4 regions of the Rhodoferax sp. EU05-FHT12H12 genome follow, and region 3 is predicted to be linked to each of the others. Evidence: predicted binding sites of a transcription regulator. Region 3 holds the regulator's gene; each other region holds the start of a gene.
The links. The regulator sigma-54, encoded in region 3, starts transcription at its own class of promoters, with help from an activator protein. The targets are predictions, from matches to a motif close to TGGCANGNAANCTGCTTT.
Positions count from the first base shown of each region.

Region 1: nirB (nitrite reductase large subunit NirB) is a predicted target of sigma-54. The motif match lies at 3,363-3,380, and genes of this name have one in related genera.
Region 2: ureA (urease subunit gamma) is a predicted target of sigma-54. The motif match lies at 3,745-3,762, and genes of this name have one in related genera.
Region 4: glnA (type I glutamate--ammonia ligase) is a predicted target of sigma-54. The motif match lies at 4,063-4,080, and genes of this name have one in related genera.

Region 1 is NZ_JBYTDI010000005.1:139,111-144,971, reverse strand. Features, by position in the region: gene AC3WS7_RS15185 (type IV pili methyl-accepting chemotaxis transducer N-terminal domain-containing protein) at 1-710, opposite strand, end outside; gene nirB (nitrite reductase large subunit NirB) at 721-3,159, opposite strand; gene AC3WS7_RS15175 (type IV pili methyl-accepting chemotaxis transducer N-terminal domain-containing protein) at 3,484-4,779, shown strand; gene AC3WS7_RS15170 (bifunctional protein-serine/threonine kinase/phosphatase) at 4,849-5,861, shown strand, end outside.
Region 2 is NZ_JBYTDI010000003.1:447,431-453,291, reverse strand. Features, by position in the region: gene AC3WS7_RS11600 (response regulator) at 1-216, opposite strand, end outside; gene AC3WS7_RS11595 (ATP-binding protein) at 194-3,688, opposite strand; gene ureA (urease subunit gamma) at 3,808-4,110, shown strand; gene AC3WS7_RS11585 (HupE/UreJ family protein) at 4,126-4,719, shown strand; gene AC3WS7_RS11580 (urease subunit beta) at 4,730-5,059, shown strand; gene ureC (urease subunit alpha) at 5,059-5,861, shown strand, end outside.
Region 3 is NZ_JBYTDI010000010.1:17,081-22,941, reverse strand. Features, by position in the region: gene AC3WS7_RS18160 (THUMP domain-containing class I SAM-dependent RNA methyltransferase) at 1-517, opposite strand, end outside; gene rpoN (RNA polymerase factor sigma-54) at 514-2,127, opposite strand; gene lptB (LPS export ABC transporter ATP-binding protein) at 2,128-2,904, opposite strand; gene lptA (lipopolysaccharide transport periplasmic protein LptA) at 2,901-3,509, opposite strand; gene AC3WS7_RS18140 (exopolyphosphatase) at 3,585-4,517, opposite strand; gene AC3WS7_RS18135 (thiol:disulfide interchange protein DsbA/DsbL) at 4,620-5,273, opposite strand; gene AC3WS7_RS18130 (SPOR domain-containing protein) at 5,343-5,861, opposite strand, start outside.
Region 4 is NZ_JBYTDI010000004.1:324,127-329,987, reverse strand. Features, by position in the region: gene ntrC (nitrogen regulation protein NR(I)) at 1-758, opposite strand, end outside; gene glnL (nitrogen regulation protein NR(II)) at 787-1,857, opposite strand; gene AC3WS7_RS13790 (hypothetical protein) at 1,908-2,420, opposite strand; gene glnA (type I glutamate--ammonia ligase) at 2,602-4,017, opposite strand; gene AC3WS7_RS13780 (competence/damage-inducible protein A) at 4,240-5,049, opposite strand; gene AC3WS7_RS13775 (EI24 domain-containing protein) at 5,046-5,861, opposite strand, start outside.

The DNA.
Region 1 (5,861 bases), on a different contig from region 3:
ATGGGTTTGGGGCGCTGCGCACCTTCCTGCAGCTGCCGGAGTGCCATGTCAAAAAATACCCATTGCGCATCGCCCAGCAGCAGCTCGTCCTTGATGCGCAAGGTTGCTTCGGGCGCATTGCGCAGCAGCTCCATGGCCGCGGTGAATTCGCTGCGTGCCTTGCCGATTTCGGCGGCGGCCACGCTGGCGTCCACGGGCAGGGTGGCGGCCAGGTAGAACTTGGCCATGCGCTGCGTCAGCATGCGCTGGCGCCCGGCCACGTTGACCAGCTTGCCCACAGGTTTGGACAGCGCCGCTTCGTACTGCACCGTGCCTTGGTGGGCCAGGGCCAGCACCTTGGCGTCGAGCTGCAGCAGGGTTGCCGCACCGTCGCGGGAAGGGGCCTTGCCCACCAGCGCGCTTTTGTAGTCGGACCAGGCAGCGTCCAGCTTGCTGTAGGTGGCCTGCACATCGGGCGTGGGGGCGAACCCCTTGAGCTCGGTCAGCTGGCGGTCAAACAGCGCCATGGATTTGTCCAGCACCATCTGGGCGCTGGTCTTCTCCACGTTTTGCAGCAGGGCCAGCCAGGCCTTGCCCATGCGCTGGCTCAGCATGCGCTGGCGGCCGGCCTTGTTGATGGCGTCGCTCAAATCCGTCACCTGGGCGCGGGCTGGCAGGGCCAGGCCCAGGGTGCTGGCACCGGCCATTGACATCAGGGTTCTGCGTTGCATGGTGTGCCCCTCAGACCTTGACGGCTTCAAACTGGCGGGTGTCAACCTGTGCGTCCTTGAAGTCGAACCAGGGATCGGGTTCACCGTCCAGCGCAAATTGCAGGCGTTCCCACAGGGCCTTGCGGCCTTCGTGGTCTTCCAGAATGCGCTTTTTCACATAGTCCAGGCCCACACGGTTCACGTAATGCACGGTGCGCTCCAGGTACCAGCCTTCCTGGCGGTACAGCTCGCAAAACGCGCCGGTGTATTCCAGCACTTCGGCGGCAGTCTTCACCTTCACCAGAAAGTGCGCCACCTCGGTCTTGATGCCGCCGTTGCCGGCGATGTACATCTCCCAGCCCGAGTCCACACCGATCACGCCCACGTCCTTGATGCCTGCCTCGGCGCAGTTGCGCGGGCAGCCGGAGACGGCGAACTTGACCTTGTGCGGTGCGTACATGCGCCACATCGCGCGCTCCAGGTCCTTGCCCATCTGGGTGCTGTCCTGCGTGCCCATGCGGCACCATTCGCTGCCCACGCAGGTCTTGACCGTGCGCAGGGCCTTGGCGTAGGCGTGGCCGGAGGGCATGCCGATGTCTTTCCAGATACCGACCAGGTCTTCTTTCTTCACGCCCAGCAAGTCGATGCGCTGGCCGCCGGTGACCTTGATGGTGGGGACCTTGTACTTGTCGGCGGCGTCGGCGATGCGGCGCAGCTCGTCGGCCGTGGTTTCGCCACCCCACATGCGCGGGATGACGGAATAGGTGCCGTCCTTCTGGATGTTGGCGTGGCTGCGTTCGTTGATGAAGCGGCTTTGTGGGTCGTCCTTGGCTTCCTTGGGCCAGCTGCTGGTCACGTAGTAGTTCAGGGCGGGGCGGCAGCTGGAGCAGCCGTTGGGCGTTTTCCAGCCCAGGCCTGTTTGCACATCGGCAATGGTCAGGTACTTGTTGGCCACAATGGCCTCGCGTACCGCCTGGTGGCCAAGGTCGGTGCAGCTGCACATGGCCTTGGTCTTGGGGGTGGCGGAGTAGTCGCCTCCGGCGGTGAACATGATGATCTGTTCCACCAAGCCGGTGCAGGAGCCACACGATGCGCTGGCCTTGGTGTGTTTTTTCACCTCATCCAGCGTGAACAGGCCCTTGTCGCGGATCGCCTTGCAGATGGTGCCCTTGGTCACGCCGTTGCAGCCGCAGACCTCGTCGCTGTCGGCCATGGCCGCGGCCTTGTTCTGACCCTGGTGGCCCACGTCGCCGATGTTGGAGCCGCTTTCGCCAAACATCAGCTTGTCGCGGATGTCGGCAATGCTGCGGCCATCGCGCAACAGCTTGAAGTACCAGCTGCCGTCCACCGTGTCGCCGTACATGCAGGCGCCCACCAGCTTGTCGTTCTTGATGACCAGCTTTTTGTAAACGCCGCCAAAGGGGTCGCTCATCACGATTTCTTCGGTGCCTTCGCCGCCCTGGAACTCACCGGCACTGAACAAATCAATGCCGGTCACTTTCAGCTTGGTGGACGTCAGCGAGCCGGTGTAGCGGCCAATGCCGTACATGGCCAGGTGGTTGGCGGCCACTTTGGCCTGCTCAAACAAAGGGGCCACCAGGCCGTAGGCGATGCCACGGTGGGCCGCGCATTCCCCGACGCTGTAGATGCGCGCGTCGGTCACGGTTTGCATGGTGTCGGTCACCACAATGCCGCGGTCCACATGCAGGCGCATGCTGGTGGCCAGCTCGGTGTTGGGGCGAATGCCCACAGCCATCACCACCAGATCGGCCGCGACTTCGGTGCCGTCCTTGAACTTGATGGCCTTGACGCGGCCATCGTCACCACCCACCAGCTCCTGGGTTTGGGCGCCCATCAGGAAATTCAGACCCCGCTCTTGCAGCGACTTCTGCAACAGGCCGCCTGCCACGGTGTCCAGCTGGCGCTCCATCAGGGTAGGCTGTACGTGCACCACGCTCACGGTCATGCCACGCAGCATCAGACCGTTGGCGGCTTCCAGGCCCAAGAGGCCGCCGCCAATGACCACTGCGTGTTTGTATTTGGTGGCCGCCTCGATCATGGCGTTGGTGTCGGCAATGTCGCGGTAGGCAATCACGCCTTGCAGGTCCTTGCCGGGGATGGGCAGGATGAAGGGGTTGGAGCCGGTGCAGATCAGCAGGCGGTCGTATTCGGCCTCGGTGCCGTCAGACGCCTTGACGATGCGCTTGACGCGGTCCACTTCCACCACTTTCTTGCCGGCGTGCAGCGTGATGTGGTTGTCGGTGTACCACTCAAAGCTGTTCAGCACGATCTCGTCCAGCGTCTGCTCACCAGCCAGCACCGGGCTCAGCAAGATGCGGTTGTAGTTGGGGTGGGGCTCGGCGCCAAAGACGGTGATGTCGTACAGGTCCGGGGCCACCTTGAGCAATTCCTCAAGGGTGCGCACACCGGCCATGCCGTTGCCAATCATTACCAGTTTCGATTTTTTCATAGTGCCGACTCCAAAGGACGAGACAAACGCGGATGTGGCAGGGCCACATGCCAGAAATGAGGGGGTAGAGGAGATCCGCGCCTTCAGCAAAGGCGCACCAGCAAGCACTGGCCTTGGACAGCCCTGCGCTGCGCGACGTCGTTGTGCGCAGAACCAATACGGCTGTCATCTCGTTGGGGCGCGTCGTTGCGCCCGCAGGAGCTGATGCAAGAGCTGTGCCATATGATCGGCGCTGGGTTTCGTGCCTGCGCTTTGCCACCCCTTGGTGTGCGAATTGCATGGCCTGGCGGGGCCCAAAAGCCCTGTTTCCCCTAGCTACACCTGATGTTTATGACCTCTGCCTTGCTGTGTTCTGCCCGCCCCCAGACTGCCCCCACGCTGGCCGCTGATCTGCTGGCGGCGGGCATGGCGGTGTGCGCCACGGTGGAGGATTGCAGCAAGTTGGTGCAGGCCGTGGTGCTGCACGCACCAGATGTGGTGGTGTGTGACCTGGCCTTGCCCACGGCGGCCTGGTTCCAGGCGCTGCACATGGTGGGCCAGACGGTGCCATGCCCGCTGGTCGTCTTTACCCATGACGCGGATGCCAGCCATATGCAGCAGGCCGTCGACAGCGGCGTGCACGCCTATGTCGTGCACGGCTATGGCGCCAACCGCCTGCGCCCGCTGATCCATCTGGCGCAGGCCCGGTTTCAAAAGGAGCGACAGCAGCGCGAGGCCTTTGAGGGCATGGCCACCCGCTTTGAGGAGCGCAAGGCCGTGGACCGGGCCAAGGGCATCCTCATGCGGGCCCAGAGCCTGTCGGACGACGACGCCTTCCGCGCCCTGCGCTCGGCCGCCATGAGTTCCAACCAGCGCATGGGCCAGCTCTCGCAGCACATCATCCAGTCAGCCCACTTTGCCGAAGCGGTCAACCGCTCGGGCCAGCTGCGCATGCTGTCGCAGCGCCTGGTCAAGTTGCACCTGCTGCTGGCGGCGGGTGTGCAGCCGGTGCACCACGCTGCGCTGCTGCAGGACTCCTTGCAGTGGGTGGATGGCAACTTTGCGCTCTTGCGCAAAAACCTGTCCCAACCCACCTACGGCGACCTGCTGGAGCAGGTCGCCCAGACCTGGGAGCAGCTCAAGACCGCCCTGGCCCAGGGCAGCACCGACGCCGTGGAGCAGCAAGCCGAGGCCCTGCTGCTCGGGGCCGAGCGCCTGACCACCAGCCTGGAAAGCTCGGGCTCCGCCGCACCCCTGCATGTGCTGAACCTGGCCGGGCGCCAGCGCATGCTCTCGCAGCGTTTTGGCAAGTACGCGCTGTTGGCCCTGGTGGGTGAAGGCGCCGTGGTGGACCTGGCCCAGGCCAGCATGCATGCCGCCCAGCGTGAGTTTGAAGACGCACTCACTTACCTCAATGGCATTCCCCTGAGCACGCCCGACATCCACGGCGCGTTGGCAGCGGCAGGGGTGGCCTGGCTGCAGATGGTGGCAGCGGCACAGGCGGCACAGCGCCTGGCGCCTGCCAAACGGGGCGCGCGTCTGGAGGAGTTGGCTGCCGGCAGCGAGACCTTGCTGGGCCTGTTCGAGCAGCTCTCCACCCACTATGAACGCAGCATGCAGATGCTGTTGGGCCAGCCCTGACAAGGGTTAACCCGCACAGCTTTGGTGCGGCGCGGCAATATTCGGCACCAAAATTGCTTATCTTGGTGCATGGCTTTTGACATTGACATTGGTTTTGCCTCGCAAGCCGGGCGCAAGGCGCTGAACGAAGACTTTTGTGCGGCCATGCTGCCGGCGCAAGGGCAGGAGGACCACGGCTCCATCGTCGCCATTGCCGACGGCGTAAGTGCCGGGGGCATGGGCCGCGAGGCAGCGCAGACCACGGTTACCAGTCTGGTGCGCGACTACTTTGGCACGCCCGAGACCTGGGACACCACGGTGGCGCTGGACCGCATCATTGGTGCTCAAAACGCCTGGTTGTGCGGCATCAACCGGCGCCGCCAGCCCGCCATGGGGCTGACCACCCTCACCGCACTGGTGCTGCGTGGCCAGTCTTACACCCTGGCCCATGTGGGCGACACGCGCTGTTATCTGGTGCGCGAAGGTGTGGCCACCCAGCTCACGCAAGACCATGTGGTCAACCACCCGGACTTCAAGCACCAACTACTGCGTTCGGTGGGCGCGCAGGACCACCTGGTGGTGGACTACCAGCAGGGCGACCTGCAGGTGGGTGACGTGTTCATTCTGATGAGCGATGGCGTGCACGGCGAAGTGTCTGCCCGGCGCCTGCCAGAGGTCGCGGCCATGGCCGATGCACGTGAGGCCAGCGAGAAGCTGGTGGAGCAGGCCCTGGCCAAGGGCAGCAATGACAACGTGTCCGCCATCGTGGTGCGCGTGCGGGGCTTGCAAGAGGCCACGCTGACGGACGCCAACCGCCTGGCCCAGGCCTTGCCAATTCCGCCGCGCCTGAAGGTGGGGGACACGCTGGACGGGTTCACGGTGACCGCGCCCATTGCCGATAACGGCATCAATGTGCTCTACCAGGTGCGGGCGGGGAGTGCGGCCCCCACGCCCGGCACTGGCGTGTCTGCGCCGCCCCCCGGACGACTGTATGCCCTCAAAACGCTGAACACTGCCCGTGCCCATGACCAGGAAGAGCGTGCCATGCTGGCCCACGAGGCCTGGCTGGCGCAGCGCATGCAAAGCTCGCGGGCTGGCGACAA
Region 2 (5,861 bases), on a different contig from region 3:
CATCATCGCGTCCAGCAAAATCACATCGGGCAGGCCCTGCGTGGCACGCTGCAGTGCCGCCTCACCCGAGGTGGCGATGAGCACGGTGTAGCCCGACTCATCGAGCGCATCGTGCAGCACCGAGAGGTTGTCGGGCACGTCGTCGACGATCAGCACCACGTCACTGTTGGCGCGGTCCAGGGTGTCGTCGGAGTCAGAGCGAAGTGGGGCTTGCATCCAGCGCTTTCTGCAATGGGGTGGCCATGGCCTCGAACTGGTACTGGCGTGCCAGTGCGGCCATGGCCTGGGTAAAGGCCAGACACTGCGGTTGGGCGGTGGCAATGGCGTCGAGCTTGTTGACGATGCCGCGGTAAAAGCCCAGGCGCACCAGATCCAGCAGGGCCTGGCAATCGGCCGGCCCCGGCAACACCACGACGTCGGAACTGGCAGCCGCTGCAGCAGGCTCGGGCGCGCTCAGCGCATCCACCCATTCCAGCGCGAGCTTGCGCTCCAGCCAATCCAACAGCTCGGTGTGGCGCACGGGTTTGACGATGAAATCTTCGGGCGGCAGGCCCAGGCCGTTGTCCAGCCCGCGGTCAAACGCATTGGCAGAGACGATGGCCACCTGGGGCTGCGTGCCGCCCAGCGCCGGGTTGCTGCGGATGCGGCGCAGCGTTTCCCAGCCGTCGATGCCGGGCATGGCCAGGTCCAGCAGCACCACATCGGGGTGCAGGCCGGCGGCCAGCAGATCGAGGCAGTCGTGGCCGCTGGCAGCGGTGCGCACCTCAAAACCCAGCGGCTCCAGCAGGCTCACCAGCAGCTCGCGGTCGGCCTCTTCGTTGTCCACCACCAGCACCTTGCGGCGCGCGCCGGCGTAGCCCAGGCGTGGCTTGCGTGCCGTGACCACCACCTGCTGCTCGGCGTTGGCCGGCAAATGCAGCTCGGGCAGAAACAGGCGCACGCGGAACACAGCGCCCTCGCCCAGCGTGCTGCTGGCCGAGAGTTCTCCGCCCATGAGGTCCGTCAGCATCTTGGCAATGGTGAGGCCCAAGCCCGAGCCCGTGGTGCCACCGGTTGCGCTGGCGCCGCGCGTGAAGGGGTCAAAAATGCGGTCGAGATCCTCGGGCGCCATGCCGGGGCCGGTGTCCACCACCTCCACCAGCGCCATCTCGCGCGCATACCGCAGGCGCAGGGTCACACCACCGGTCTGGGTGAACTTGATGGCGTTGCCCAACAGGTTGAAAAAGATCTGGCGCACACGTTTCTCGTCGGCGCGCACCCAGTCGGGAATGCTGCCCTGCACCTCGAAGCGAAAACTCAGGCCCTTGGCCGCGGCCTGCAGCTCGAACATGCTGGCCATCTCGTGCATGCCGCTGGCGAACTGCATGGGCTTCACGTTCAGCGTGAGCTTGCCGCTCTCGATGTGGGCCATGTCCAGCGTGCCCTCGATCAGCGAGAGCAGATGCTCACCGCCGCGCTTGATCACGCTGACCGCCTGCTTGCGGTGCGCGGGGATGGACGCGTCCTCGCCCATGAGCTGGGCATAGCCCAGGATGCTGTTGAGGGGCGTGCGCAGCTCGTGGCTGATGGCGCTGATGTAGCGGCTCTTGGCCTGGTTGGCAGCTTCGGCGGCCTGCTTGGCGCGCTCGGCCAGCAGCTTGGCGTCTTGCAGGGCCTCGTCGGTCTGGCGGTGTGATTCGATTTCGCGCATCAGCAAATGGGTTTGCCGGTTCGATTCTTCTTGTGCCACCTGCCGGCTCTTGTGCGCCAGCACCAGCCACCAGGCGACGATGCCCGACATCAGCATGAGCGCCGCAAACGCCTTGCTGAAACCCGAGCGCAGCGAGGCCTGCATGGCGCTCTGCTGCTCCCCCACCACGGTGATGGCACCCAGCTCTTGCATATAGAACATGCCAAACACGGTAGCCAGTAGCGGCACGATGATGAGCATGAGCAGGATGAAGTGGCCCAGCCCCGTGTCCAGAAACGGCCACACCGGCTTGGGCAGCAACCAGCGCAGCGTGGCCGACCACTGGGTGGACAGGTTGGCGTGTGGCTTGCACATGTCGCCGCAGCGCGCGTCCAGCGTGCAGCACAGCGAGCAGATGGGCCCCTGGTAGGCCGGGCAATGGGCCATGTCGGGGCCTTCGTACTCGCGCTCGCAGATGACACAACTCCGTACGGCGAGCCGCGCGTAGCTGCCCTGGGCCGAGGCCTCCATGGGCTGGCGTGCCAGGTAGTACTTGCCTTTCGTCGCCCAGGCAATCAGCGGTGCGGTCACCATGGCCGTGACCAGCGCCACCACGGCGGAGAAGGCCTTGGCCAAATCACCAAACAGGCCGAGATAGGCCGCAATCGACAAGGTGGACGCCAGTGCCATGGCGCCCACGCCCACGGGGTTGATGTCGTACAGGTAGGCGCGCTTGAACTCGATGCCCTTGGGCGACAGGCCCAGCGGCTTGTTGATGACGAGGTCAGCCACCACCGCCATGATCCAGGCGATGGCGATGTTGGAGTACAGGCCCAGCACTTCGCCCAGCGCCTGGAACACATTCATCTCCATCAGCATAAAGGCGATCACGCTGTTGAACAGCACCCACACCACGCGCCCCGGGTGGCTGTGGGTCAGGCGAGAGAAGAAGTTGCTCCAGGCCAGCGAGCCCGCATAGGCGTTGGTCACATTGATCTTGAGCTGCGACACCACCACAAACACCGCCGTGGCCGCCACCGCCCAGCCCAGCGTGGGGAACACATACTCATAGGCCGCCAGGTACATCTGGTTGGGGTCCACCGCCCGGTCAGTCGGCACGCTGTGGCGGATGGCCAAATAGGCCAGGTAGGCGCCGCCCAGCATTTTGATGACGCCCAGAATCACCCAGCCCGGCCCGCCTACCAGCACGCCCAGCCACCAGCGGCCGCGGTTGGCCGTGGTTTGCGCGGGCATGAAGCGCAGGTAGTCGGCCTGCTCCCCCATTTGGGTAATCAGCGCAATCCCCACCGTCAGCGCAGCACCAAACAGGTGCAAATTGAACGTACCGGGAGTCCCAAAATCACCAGCGTAGTGCGTTATCCCCGCAAACGCCTGCGGATCGCGCACCAAAACAAAGCCAAACGGCACCACCAGCATCACCAGCCACAGCGGTTGCGTCCAGATCTGCAAGCGGCTGATGGTGGAGACCCCGTGCGTGACCAGTGGAATCACGACCAGCGCACAAATCAGGTAGCCCCAGGTGGGCGGAATGTCCAGCGCCAGCTCCAGCGCATAGGCCATGACGGCAGCCTCCAGCGCGAAGAAGATGAACGTGAAGGATGCGTAGATGAGCGAGGTGAGCGTGGAGCCGATGTAGCCAAAGCCTGCGCCGCGGGTCAGCAGGTCCATGTCCACCCCGTAGCGCGCGGCGTAGATGCTGATGGGCAGACCGGCCAGAAAGATCACCAGCCCGGTGGCCAGGATGGCCCAGAGCGCGTTGACAAAGCCGTACTGCACCAAGAGCGTGGCGCCCACCGCCTCCAGGATCAGGAAGGAGGCCGCGCCAAAGGCGGTGTTGGCCACACGCCACTCGGACCATTTGCGAAAGCGCTGTGGCGTGAAGCGCAGCGCGTAGTCCTCCATGGTTTCGGAGGCCACCCAGTTGTTGTAGTCGCGGCGGATTTTCACCACCCGCTGGGCGGGCGCGTCGTCGGTGAAAGGGGGCGGCGGGGTGGACACACCACCAGGGGTGCAGATTTCATGCCACCGGCCTGCGACCTATGGCGTATGGAGAAAGGCACAGGGATTGCTTACAGTGCAAAGTCCCGAATACCGAACCGCCACCTTCCGAGAACGTTATGGAACTCACGCCCAGAGAGAAAGACAAACTGCTGATCTTCACAGCCGGCCTGCTGGCCGAGCGGCGCAAGGCACGTGGCCTGAAGCTCAACTACCCCGAAGCCATTGCCCTGATCAGCTGCGCCGTGATGGAAGGCGCCCGCGACGGCAAGACCGTAGCCCAGCTCATGAGCGAAGGCCGTGCGGTGCTGACCCGCGACGACGTGATGGACGGCATCGCCGAGATGATTCCCGACATCCAGGTGGAAGCCACCTTCCCTGACGGTACGAAATTGGTCACCGTGCACCAACCCATTGTTTAAGCCTGCGGAGAACCCATGCGAACTTCCCATAAAAACGCTCTTCTTTTGATAGCTGCTTGCGCAGTATCCACGGGCGCTAATGCCCATACGGGCCATGGAACCGAGAGTTTCATGGAAGGCCTGGCACACCCCTTCGGACTGGACCACCTGCTGGCCATGGTGGCGGTGGGTGTCTGGTCGGTGAGTGCCCTGCCCGCCCACAAGGCCTGGCAAGGCCCCGCCACCTTCCTGCTGGCGCTGGTGCTCAGCGCCCTGCTGGGCGCCAGTGGCGTGACACTGCCCTACCTGGAACACGCCATTGCGCTGTCCGTCTCGTTGTTCGGCTTGATGCTGGTCATGGCCGCCAAACCGGCACCCAAGACCTTCGGATTGGGCTTGATCGCGGCTACAGCTTGCCTGCATGGCCTGGCCCATGGCGCCGAAACACCGGCGACCGGTTTTGCCGGCTACGCCGCCGGTTTCCTGCTGATCACAGCCCTGCTGCATGTGGGTGGTGTGGGCCTAGGCCTGGGCATCCGCCGCTGGCTGGCGGGGCGCAGTGGCACGGTGCTCACCACCCTGGGCAGCACCCTCGGCGTGGCAGGCGTCTACCTCTTCACCCACGTCTGAGGGCTCGCGCATGACCCCCGGCGAAATTCTCTGCGACGAGGGCGAACACGCCCTCAACACCGGCCGCCGCACCCTGACCGTGGTGGTGCAAAACACGGCGGACCGCCCCATCCAGGTCGGCTCGCACTACCACTTTGCCGAAACCAATGGTGCGCTTGGCTTTGACCGCGCTGCGGCCCAAGGCATGCGCCTGAACATCCCCTCGGGCTCAGCCGTGCGCTTTGAGCCGGGCCAGCAACGCACCGTGGAGCTGGTGGATTTGGCCGGCGACCGCGTGGTCTATGGGTTTCGCGGTTTAGTGCAAGGACCAGTCGACACAAGCGTCGAGGGAAAACTGTAATGGCAACAATTGGACGCCGCGCCTACGCGGAAATTTTTGGGCCCACGGTCGGTGACCGCGTGCGCCTGGCCGACACCGGCTTGCTCATCGAGGTGGAGAAGGACTACACCCTGGCCGCTGGCGCCTATGGCGAAGAAGTGAAGTTTGGCGGTGGCAAGACCATCCGCGACGGCATGGCTCAATCGCAACGCACCCGTGCCGAGGGCGCCGTGGACTGCGTGATGACCAACGCGCTAATCCTGGACCACTGGGGCATCGTCAAGGCGGACATTGGCCTCAAAGGCGGGCGCATTGTGGCCATCGGCAAGGCCGGCAATCCCGATACGCAACCGGGCGTGGACATCATCATCGGCCCCGGCACCGAGGTCATCAGTTGCGAGGGCAACATCGTCACTGCCGGCGGCATCGACAGCCACATCCACTTCATCTGCCCGCAGCAGATCGAAGAGGCCCTGGCCAGTGGCGTGACCACCATGCTGGGCGGCGGCACCGGCCCGGCCACCGGCACCTTTGCCACCACCTGCACGCCCGGCCCCTGGAACATTGAGCGCATGCTGCAAGCGGCTGATGCCTTCCCCATGAACCTGGGATTTTTGGGCAAGGGCAATGCGTCCCTGCCCGCGGCTTTGCACGAGCAGGTCAACGCTGGCGTCATCGGCCTGAAATTGCACGAAGACTGGGGCACCACGCCCAGCGCCATCAGCAACTGCCTGGACGTGGCCGAAGAGACTGATGTGCAGGTCGCCATCCACTCCGACACGCTCAACGAATCGGGCTTTGTGGAAAACACCATCGCCGCTAC
Region 3 (5,861 bases):
CCTCACGCCAGCCACGCTTGAACAGCGGTTCACCCGAGGTGTCGATGTAGAGCGAGCAGCTGTCGGTGGTCAGGTGGGCGTAGATACGCACATCGGGCCACTGCGTGTTCACGTCGGGACGCACACCGCCCGCCACTTCGCGGAAGCGGTCGCACACGGCGTCCTTCACCTTGAGCGCGGCAAAGTTCAGCGAGGTCAACGGGCTGTGCTGCGCCGTCACTTCGACCTTGATGCTTTCCTTGGGTGTGAACCACTGCTCCCACGGCACCTGCAGACCGGCGCGGTACAGGTCTTGTTCGCTGCGGTATTCGGTGTACGACACCAGCACCAGCACGCGCTGCGCCAGGCGGCTGTAAAGGTTGAGCAACATGGCGTGCGCAAACGAGGTGCGCACGGCCACACCACCGCGCTGCTTGGTCACGCAGCCGGGCGGCAGGCCGGTGATTTGCAAAATCTCCGGCGCCAGGTACTCCTCCACGCCAGCGGCACAGGGGAGAAAAAGGGTCAGTTGGTTCATAGCGCTTTGCGGAGTGAGGCGGGGGCAATCTTCAGGCCCTCGCGGTATTTGGCCACGGTGCGCCGGGCGCATTCGATACCCTGCTCTTTGAGCATGTCAGAGATCTGGTTGTCACTCAAGGGCTTCTTGCTGCTCTCGGAGGCAATGAACTGCTTGATGAGCGCGCGTACCGCGGTGCTGGAGGCATTGCCGCCGCTCTCGGTGCCCAGGCCCGAGCCGAAGAAGTACTTGAGCTCGAAGGTGCCAAACGGGGTGGCCATGTACTTGGCGGTGGTCACGCGGCTGATGGTGGATTCGTGCAGGCCCAGTTCGTCGGCAATCTCGCGCAGCACCAGGGGGCGCATGGCCAACTCGCCGTGGGTGAAAAAGTTTTTCTGCCGCTCCACAATGGCCGTACTCACGCGCAGGATGGTGTCAAAGCGCTGCTGGATGTTCTTGATGAACCAGCGCGCCTCTTGGAGGCGCTGCTGCAGCGCCGCGTGGCCTGCACCGTCACGGCCACCGCGGTGGTTGCGCAGCACGTTGGCATAAATGTCGTGCACCTTCAGGCGCGGCATGACCTCGGGGTTGAGCTGTACGCGGAACTTGGGCGTGCCACCGACCTTGCCAATCGCCACCACCAACACGTCGGGCACCACGATGTTGCGCTCCACGTCCACAAAGCGGCGTCCGGGCTTGGGCTCCAGCCGTGCGATCAGCGCAATCGCTTCGCGCACCAGCGCATCGCTGCCCACACCCATTTGCACCAGGCGCTTGATGTCGCGTCGGGCCAGCAGGTCCATCGGTTTGTTGCAAATGCCCAGGGCCACCTGCAGCACCTCGGTCCGGTCGACCTCCCCCTCCTCATCCGCGAGTTGCAGCAGGTGCGCCACTTGCAGGCGCAAGCACTCGCCCAGGTCGCGCGCGCCCACGCCCACGGGTTCCAGGCTGTGCAGCAGACCCAGCGCCACGGTGAAGTGGTGCACCAGGTCTTGCAGCTGCTCTTCATCGCCGGGGTTCAGGCTGCGCGCCAGTTCTTCCAGCGGGTCTTCCAGATAGCCATCGTCGTTGAGCGATTCGATGAGAAAACGCAGCGCCGCCGCATCGGTGGCCGTGGTGCGCAGGCTCAGGGCCTGGCGGTGCAAAAAGGCCTGCAGTGATTCGGCGGAACGTGCCAGCTCGGTGGCGTCTTTCTCTTCATCGTCACCCAGGTTGTTGGCCTTGGCCTTGGCGTCCACGCCCCACTCGCCGTCATCGGGCGTCATTTCGGTGGTGCCGTCCCCCTCCCAGTTGGGCTCGTCGCTGCTGCTCAGCGGTGTGGATTCCTCATCATTTGTGCTGCTAGCGCTCGTGGATGTTGCGTAGTCAGCTACAGAATTAGGAGCATAGTCCGCCTCACCGCTCTCGGACAGGCGATCGCCTTCACTGACGGTGGCGTCGGCGGCGTTGAGGCCGAAGTCCTCGCGCTCGGCCCGGTCCTCGGTCAGCTCCAGAAACGGGTTTTCGTCCAGCATCTGCTCCACCTCCTGGCTCAGCTCCAGCGTGGAGAGCTGTAGCAGACGGATGGACTGCTGCAACTGGGGCGTGAGCGCCAGGTGTTGGGAGACGCGTAGTGAAAGACCTTGTTTCATCTACATCTTGAAGTGTTCGCCCAGGTACACCCGGCGTACATCGGCGTTGTTCACGATCTCGGAGGGGGTGCCCTGCGCCAGCACATGGCCGTCGCTGATGATGTAGGCGTGGTCGCAAATGCCCAGGGTCTCGCGCACATTGTGGTCGGTGATCAGCACCCCAATGCCGCGGCCCTTGAGGAAGTTGATGATGCGCTGGATCTCGATCACGGCAATCGGGTCGATACCGGCAAAGGGCTCGTCCAGCAAGATGAAGCGAGGCCGCGTGGCCAATGCGCGCGCAATCTCGACCCGGCGCCGTTCGCCACCCGACAAGGCCAGCGAAGGCGACTCGCGCAGGTGCTCCACGCGCAAGTCCTGCAACAGCGCGGTCAGGCGCGACTCAATTTCGGCCGACTTCAGCGGGTTGCCCGCCTCGTCGCGCTGCAACTCCAGCACGGCGCGCACGTTGTCTTCCACATTCAGCTTACGGAATATCGAGGCCTCTTGCGGCAGGTACCCCAGCCCCAGGCGCGCGCGGCGGTGGATGGGCATGTGCTCAATGGACTGGCCATCGATGGTGATGTCACCTGCGCTGGCGCGCAGCAGACCCACGATCATGTAGAACGAGGTGGTTTTGCCCGCGCCGTTGGGGCCCAACAGCCCCACCACCTCCCCCGTGCGCACGGCCAGCGATACGTCCTTGACCACCTGACGTTTGCCATAGGACTTTTGCAAATGCCGGGCTTCCAGCCGCCCGGTGCTGGTGTCCGGGGCTTCTTGGGTGGGCGCGCTCACTGGGCGGCTTTCTCAAGTTGCGGCGTGGCGCGCAAGGTGGGGCTGGCTTGGGGCACGGCGGGCGCCGCAGCGTCGGGTTTGGGCGTCAGCATGGCCCGCACCCGGCCTGCGGGGGCGGTGGCGCTCTTGGGCGCACCGTCCACGGTGAAGCGGTCGCTGAGGTTTTCGTACAGGATGCTGGCGCCCGTCACCTCGTCGGCCAGGGTGGCACCACGCAGTCGGCGCAACTGGGCTTTTTTGATGAAGCGCACGGTGTCGGCGCGGCCGTCGTACTCAATGGTTTCACCGTCGCCCTCAATAAATTCGTCCAAGCCATCGCGCTTCTGACGGAAGAATGCCGGGGTGGCCGCAGAACCGGTGACCAGGCCAAACTGGTAGCCATCGGGGTCCTGGCGCACTTCGAGCTGGGCACCACGGATGACGATGCTGCCCTTGGTCAGCACCACGTTGCCGGTGAAGACGCTGACCTGCTTGAGGTCGTCGTAGCGCAGGGCATCTGCTTCCACGTTCATGGGCTTGTTGCGGTCGGCTTTTTCGGCCCAGGCGTGACCCGCCACACCGGCCATCACCAGCCACAAAGACACCGACAAAAGGGTATTTTTCATAAAGGCACGAAACTTGCTCGAAAAGCGCTTCGGCCATTGTACCGAGCGCTTTGCGCATTTCGCGCCCTGGCGGGTTCAGCCGTCGGCGTTAATTTTGGTGGTCAGCGCCTGCAGCACCTCGGCAGCGCGGTCATTCTCCACCTGGCAGGTGCCCGCGTTGGCATGGCCGCCCCCGCCGTAGCCCAGCATCAGCTCGCCAATATTGGTCTTGGACGTGCGGTTGGTGATGGACTTGCCGGTGGCAAACACGGTGTTTTGCTTCTGCAGGCCCCACAACACGTGGATGGAGATATTGGTCTGGGGGAACAGCGCGTAGACCATGAAGCGGTTCACCGCAAAGATGGTGTCTTCGTTGCGCAGGTCCAGCACCAGCAGATTGCCATGCACCGTGGAACAGCGCAGCAGCTGCTCCTTGGCCTTGGCCGCGTGCTCAAAGTACAGATCCACGCGCTCCACCACATCGGGCAGCTGCAGGATTTCGTCGATGCCGTGGTTTCGGCAGTACTGGATCAAGTCCATCATCAACTGGTAGTTGCTGACGCGGAACTCCCGGAAACGGCCCAGGCCGGTACGCGAATCCATCAGGTAGTTCAGCAGCACCCAGCCTGTGGGGGCCATGATTTCGTCGTGGCTGAAGCGGGCCGAGTCGCCCTTGTCCACCGCTTCCATCATGTCGTGAAAGCGTGCCGGGAAACGGTTGGCACCGCCATAGTGGTCAAACACCACGCGCGCGGCCGAATCCGCGTGGGGCAAGATGATGTGATTGGGGCGCTCGCCGGTGTTGCGCACCGTTTCTGACTCGTGGTGGTCAAACGCCAGGTGCACGCCCGGCACGTAAGGCAGGTTGGTGGTGATGTCGCGGTCGGACACCTCCACCTTGCCGTCCTGCATGTCCTTGGGGTGGACGAACTTGATGTCGTCGATCAGGTCCAGCTCGTTGAGCAGCACCGCACATACCAGTCCATCAAAATCGCTGCGGGTGACAAGCCGAAATTTCTGCTGCGCCATGGGAACGGTCTCCACAAAGGTTGGGGGGCCAAACCATTCTAGCCCCGGCCCTTGGAGGCCGGCACCCCACCCGCGGCAAAACCAGCAACAAAACCCGGCGGATTAACGCCCTGCGCGGACGTCGGCAACCAGCGTGTCCACCACCTGCAAGGCCCGCTGCATATTGCCAGCCATGGAGCCATCGGTGTAGTAACGCCCTGCCACACCCAGCGCAGGCACACCCTCCACCTTGTAGGCGTTTTGCAACTGCGTGGCCTTGGTCACCTTGGTCACCACGGTGAAGGAGTTGTACTGCTGCACAAACTTGGCCTTGTCCACGCCCTGCTGACCCACCCACTCCAGAATCGCCTCGCCGCTGGCAAGGTTCTTCTTTTCGACGTGGATGGCGGCGAACACTTTGGCGTGCAGTTTCTCGACCAAGCCCATGGCTTCGAGTGTGAAATACAGGCGCTGTTGCGGTACAAAACTGTCCTGGAACGCAACGGGGACACGACGCAACACCACATCTTTGGGCAACTTGGCGATCCAGGCCTGCAATGTGGGCTCAAACGCATTGCAATGCGGGCAGCTGTACCAAAAGAACTCCACCACCTCGATCTTGCCAGCCCCAGCTTCCACGGCAGCCCGTGGGTCCAGCACCTGGTAATCGGTCCCTGCCTTGGGCTTGCTGGCCTGGGCGTGTACCGAAGTGCCCAGCAAAGTAGCCGAAGCCAAGGCTGCGCCAGTGGTCAGTTGCGTGAATTCGCGTCGTTTCATATCCGTCTCACTGTGTAAAGGGGCTGGTGGGACAGGGCCCCACCGGGAAAGTTCCTGTGGAGCCCGCGCTCAGCGCTGCACCCGAACCAAAGCAGTGTCCATGCCGGACTTGTCCATTTTGTCTTTGGCCTTGTCGGCGTCTTCCTTCTTGTCAAAAGGCCCCACGCGCACCCGAAACACCGGACGACCGGACTGTTCACGTTCGGAAATCTTGGTCTCGATACCGCTCAGCGACAGCTTGGCACGGTGGCTCTCGGCATCTTCGGCCTTCTGGAAGGCGCCCACCTGCACAAAGTACACAAAGGCATCGGCCTCTGCGGGAGCCGCGGTCTTGGCCTTGGCCAGGTCACCCAGCGGATCGGCTGACACGGCGGGCTTGAGCTCAGCCTTGGCCTCTGGTTTGGTGGCCTTGGCATCCGGCTTGGCCTCCGTTTTCACCTCGGCCTTGGCTTTGGCTGCAGATGCAGCGGACGCCGGGGTGGTGGCCGGTGGCACGGCGGGAGCCGGGTTCTTGCCATACAGGATGGCATTGGGGTCCCAGTTTTTGTTCTTCTGGGCTTCGGCCTCGTTCTGGTCGGCGCTGCGGCT
Region 4 (5,861 bases), on a different contig from region 3:
AACAAACGCGTTTGCAGCTCGAACGGCATGTCGCCAATTTCGTCGAGGAACAGCGTGCCGCCATCGGCCTGCTCAAAACGGCCACGGCGCATGGTTTGTGCGCCGGTGAAGGCACCGCGCTCATGGCCGAACAGTTCGCTCTCCAGCAGGTCTTTGGGAATGGCGGCGGTGTTGATGGCCACAAAGGGGCCATCGGCACGCGGGGAGTGTTTGTGCAGCGCACGCGCCACCAGCTCTTTGCCCGAGCCCGATTCACCGGTGATCATCACCGTGACGTTGCTTTGGCTCAGGCGGCCAATGGCGCGGAACACGTCCTGCATGGCGGGCGCCTGGCCCAGCATTTCGGGGGATTCGGCCATGCGTTCTTCGCTGACCTCTTCGCGCTGGCTTTCTTCCACCGCACGGCGAATCAGCTCCACCGCCTTGGGCAAATCAAACGGCTTGGGCAGGTACTCAAACGCACCGCCCTGGAAGGCGCTCACGGCGCTATCGAGGTCCGAGAAGGCCGTCATGATGATGACGGGCAAACCGGGGTGTTTGGCTTTGACTTTCTCAAGCAGGTCCAGGCCGGAACCACCTGGCATGCGGATATCGCTGACCAGGATCTGGGGGCCTTCATCGTCCGCGGCCGTGGCCAGGGCACTCAGTACATCGCGTGGATTGGAAAAGCTGCGCGTGGGCAAATGCTCGCGCAACAGCGCCTTCTCCAGCACGAAGCGGATGGACTGGTCATCATCTACGATCCAAATCGGCTTCATGTTGTGGCGCACCCTTAATCTTTTGCTATTACGGTAACGGAATCAGAATCTTGAAGTCCGTTCGGCCCGGCACGCTATCCACTTCGATCAGGCCGTGGTGTTGTTGAACAAAGGTTTGTGCCAATGTCAGCCCCAGCCCCGAACCGCCCTCTCTGCCCGATACCAGCGGGTAAAAAATGCGGTCCCTGATCGAATCTGGCACGCCAGGTCCGTTGTCGATCACATGCAATTCCAATGCCAACCGATAACGCTGCTTACCGAACGTTACCTGCCGGGCGACACGGGTACGGAATGTGAGGCTGGCATCACCCGCGGCCATGCGTTCGGAGAGCGCTTGGCAGGCGTTGTGCGCGATGTTCAACACCGTTTGAATGAGCTGCTCACGATCACCGCGAAACTCGGGGATGGACGTGTCGTAATCACGCACCACGCGCAAGCCTTTGGGGAACTCGGCCAGGATCAGTGAACGCACACGCTCGCACACTTCGTGGATATTCACATCGCCCACGAGGTGTGGCCGACGGTGCGGGGCCAGCAGGCGGTCCACCAGGCTTTGCAGGCGGTCGGCCTCATGGATGATGACCTGCGTGTACTCGGTCAGCTCGGGCGACTCCATTTCCATCTCAAGCAGCTGCGCCGCGCCGCGAATGCCTCCCAGCGGGTTCTTGATCTCATGCGCCAGGTTGCGGATCAGCTCTTTGTTGGTTTGCGCCTGCTCGGCCAGGCGCTCTTCGCGGTCTTGCCGGGCTTGCTGCTCCAACGGCACCATCTCGATGATGATGTCTTCCGATTGCTCGGTTCGGGTCACGATCACATGCACGGGTATGGGCTCATGTGCTGCGCGTTTGAGCCAGGCGTCGTAGCGCAGCGCAGCGAAGGCGTTCTCGGACGCCCCTTCCAATGCGCTTTGCAACGACGATGGCTCTGTAAAGAACTCTGAAAAACTGGACCCCAGCAACATGCGGCGGGAGGTACCCAGAGCGTCCTCCAGAGCGGCATTGGAGAACAGTACGCTGGCATCCGCATGGACCACTGCGACCAGCGTGGCCAGCAAGTCAAAACAAGCAAAGCGCTCAGGCAAAAATTCGGGACGATTCACAGCGTGGATGGACGGAGTGGAGACAGCGCAACAGGTGCGCGGGGGAGCGCTTACTTGACAGCGGCCAAGGGAGCGTTGGATGCAGGCACGCGGCCCAGTTCGCGGCGGATGCCTGCAATGTCACTCTCATTGCGGGCAATGGCGGCCTTGAGCTCTGCCACCCGGTCCAGGTATTTCTGGTGGTTGCGTGCCTCGGGGCCGAGTTTTTCTGGCTCGCCATTGTTGTACTCCTTGACGAGTTCGATCTGGCGGGCTTCGGCTTTCTTCAACTCAGATTCGAGGATGAGGCGGGCATCGGAGTCTTTGGCGCGCTGGTCTGCCGAATCCACCCGCGGTGCGGGGGCGCCGCCACCGCTGGAAGCGACTTTCACACCGCTGCTGGCCGTTGGCTTGGCGGATTGCACCACGGTCACATTGCCACCGGAAACCAGCTTGCAGCTTTTGGCCTGCGCTTCGGTCACTGTGTTGGTGTACTCGTTGCCGCAACGGTAAATGCGGTCTTGCGCCCACGCAGAGGTGGCGCACGCCAGAGTCATCCAGGAAATCAAAAATGTGGTTTTCATGCAGTGTCCGCGCCAACAGGGCCCAAGCGCTGGATTCAGTATGCGCCAAAAAGTGCCCAAAAACAAAAAGTGCCCCAGTATCCATGTGGATTGGACCGGAATCTGTGTCACTTTGTTTGCAAAAAAAAGGACGGCTTGCGCCGTCCTTTTTTCTGTAGCGCTGCCGTGGGGGCAGCAGGCATTACAGGGAGTAGTACATGTCGTACTCGACAGGGTGCACCGACATGCGGTAGCGGGTCACTTCCTGCATCTTCAGGTCGATGTAGGCATCGAGCATGGAGTCAGTGAACACACCACCCTTGGTCAGGAACGCGCGGTCCTTGTCCAGGTGCTCCAAGGCCTGATCCAGGCTGTGGCACACGGTTGGAACCTTTGCATCTTCCTCGGGAGGCAGATGGTAGAGGTCCTTGGTGGCAGCTTCGCCAGGATGGATCTTGTTTTCCACGCCGTCCAGACCTGCCATCAACAAGGCTGCGAAGCCGAGGTAAGGGTTCATCAATGGATCGGGGAAACGTGCTTCCACGCGACGGCCCTTGGGGTTCGCCACGAAAGGAATACGGATCGATGCAGAACGGTTCTTGGCAGAGTAAGCCAACTTGACCGGAGCCTCGAAGTGAGGAACCAGGCGCTTGTAGCTGTTGGTGCCGGGGTTGGTGATGGCGTTCAGGGCACGGGCGTGCTTGATGATGCCGCCGATGTAGTACAGCGCGAAGTCAGACAGGCCTGCGTAGCCGTCGCCAGCGAACAGGTTCTTGCCGTCTTTCCACACGGACTGGTGCACGTGCATGCCGGAACCGTTGTCACCGTGGTAAGGCTTGGGCATGAAGGTGGCGGTTTTGCCGTAGGCATTGGCCACGTTGTGCACCACGTACTTTTGCAACATGGTCCAGTCAGCACGCTCGACCAATGTGGAGAAGCGGGTGCCGATTTCGTTCTGGCCAGCGCCCGCCACTTCGTGGTGGAACACTTCAACCGGGATGCCCAGGGATTCGAGAATCAGGGACATCTCGGCGCGCATGTCTTGCGTGCTGTCCACGGGAGGAACGGGGAAGTAGCCGCCCTTGACGGTGGGACGGTGGCCGCGGTTGCCGCCTTCGAGCTTGGAGCCGGTGTTCCAGGGGGCTTCGTACTCGTCGATTTCGTAAAAGGTGTTGTTCGACTCGGTGCTCCAGCGCACGCCGTCGAAGATGAAGAATTCTGGCTCTGGACCGAAGTAGGCTGCGTCACCAATGCCGGAGGCCTTCAGGTAGGCTTCCGCACGCTTGGCGATGGAACGTGGGTCACGGTCGTACGCCTTGCCGTCAGATGGCTCCACCACATCGCAGTTCATGATGATGGTGGTTTCTTCGAAGAAGGGGTCGATGTTGGCAGTATTGGGATCGGGCATGAGCAACATGTCCGATGCCTCAATGCCTTTCCAGCCAGCGATGGAAGAACCGTCAAATGCGTGGCCGGAAGTGAACTTGTCTTCATCAAAGTGCGAGACTGGCACAGTGGTGTGCTGCTGCTTGCCGCGGGTATCGGTGAAACGGAAGTCAACGAATTTGACCTCGTTTTCCTTCACCATCTTCATTACGTCTGCGACGGTCTTGGCCATCAAATACTCCTGTTGCACGGTTGTAAAAAGAATTGCCCTGCCCACAATGCAGCTTTTATGCCAAAGGCCCCGGCCCCGGCAATTAGGCAAACGCCCTTATTTTGCCTTGAGAAAGCACGCAATTTCGGATGCGCACCGGAAAGAAGCACGCGGGCGCCAGAGGCAAGGCACGTCAATGCACAAATTTGGTGCAAATACAAAATGCACCAAATATGAACAAAGCTAGTTACGCACCAATTCAGGGCCTAGTGACATCCCCATGGCGCACAAGGCGGTATGGAGCGCGGCAAACGCCGGCTCCACGGCAGCAGGCGCGCCTTTGACGCCCAGCTCAATGTGGCGCCCCCACTCCGGGTGGTCCACGCTGGGGAGGCTGAACACCTTGATCGCATGCTCGCGCTCCAGCGTTTCCATCAACGGCGTGAGCGCCGACTCCATGGCACCAAAAACAATCACAGAGCGCTCCAGATACACCTCGTGCACAAACAGGTGGGCATACCGTGCATCCAAAACGGCAGCCACCATGGGCCACGCCATGACTGGAAAACCGGGAACAAAGTGAACGTGGCCCCTACCATGCCCCGCACAACTGAAGCCCGGAATCTTGTTGTAGGGGTTAGGAATGATGTCCGCCCCTTGGGGAAACATGCCCATGTTGAGCCGGTGCACATTGTCCGCACGGTCGGGTTCATAGGGCAGGCCCTGCTCTCGCGCCACATCTTGCATGCGCTCGCGAATCAAGACTTCAGCCTGCGGGTGCAGCACCAAGGGCAATCCCAGCGCCCGGCCCGCACACTGGCGCGTGTGGTCGTCGGGCGTGGCGCCGATACCACCAAACGAAAACACCACATCTCCCGAGGCAAACGCGCGTTGCAGGGTTTGGGTGATGCGTTCAGGGTCGTCACCCACGTAATCGGCGTAGGCCAGCGACAGGCCGCGGGCTGACAGCAACTCTATGGCCTTGGCCAAGTGTTTGTCCGCCCGCTTGCCCGAGAGAATTTCGTCACCAATGATGATCGCACCAAAATTCATAAGACATCCACCGCCTGTTCAGCGGGGCTTGGCACCGGCTCCAGCGCTGCGGCCGCAGTCTCCCGGCGCAGTTGCTGCAGGGCGGCCAGGCAGTAGTGGGTAAACCAGAGCGAGGAGAACGCAAAAATGAGTGTGTACAGCCAGATAGACAAGGGCACCAGCACGGGGGCCAGCGCCACCGCCACAAAGCCAACCGACCAGACCAGGCTGGGTGCAGCCCCCAGGTAACCCGTAAAAATGCCCATGCCCAGCAGCCACCAACGGTGGCGGCGCATCAAGATATGGCGCTCTTCGGTGGTGGCATGGTCAGCCAGTGCATCAAAGGCCAGAACGCGGTAGGTGAGCCAACCCCAAATGAGCGGGGGCAGCACCAGCACCAGCGGAGGCACAAACCACAAAGGCACAGAAAGCACCAGCAAGACCAGCGCGGTGAGACTGGCCCCCAGCCCCCAAAGCACACTCAGCAGGTAAGACGCGCCACCGGTGCGCTCCAGCGTGGGAAAGCGCCGTTGCGTGACCAGGCGCACGATCAAGGGCGTCATCAAGGTGGCCACCACGAGCAGGCTGGCCACCACGATCAGCGGCGTGGCCAGTGCAATCACAATCAGCGGCACCAGCACCGTCTTGAGCTTGCCAGCCCCTATGGATTCAAGCCAAGTCCAAAGCTGATTGAGCAAGTCGGACGATTCCAGCAGCCCCTGCACCGCGGCCAGCGCGGGGTCCATGTAAAAGTACCCCAAGCCAGCGATCAAGCCAATCACCAGCAGCAGGGGCAAGAGGGAGAGCCCGATCACCTTGGGGTGCAGGCAGTA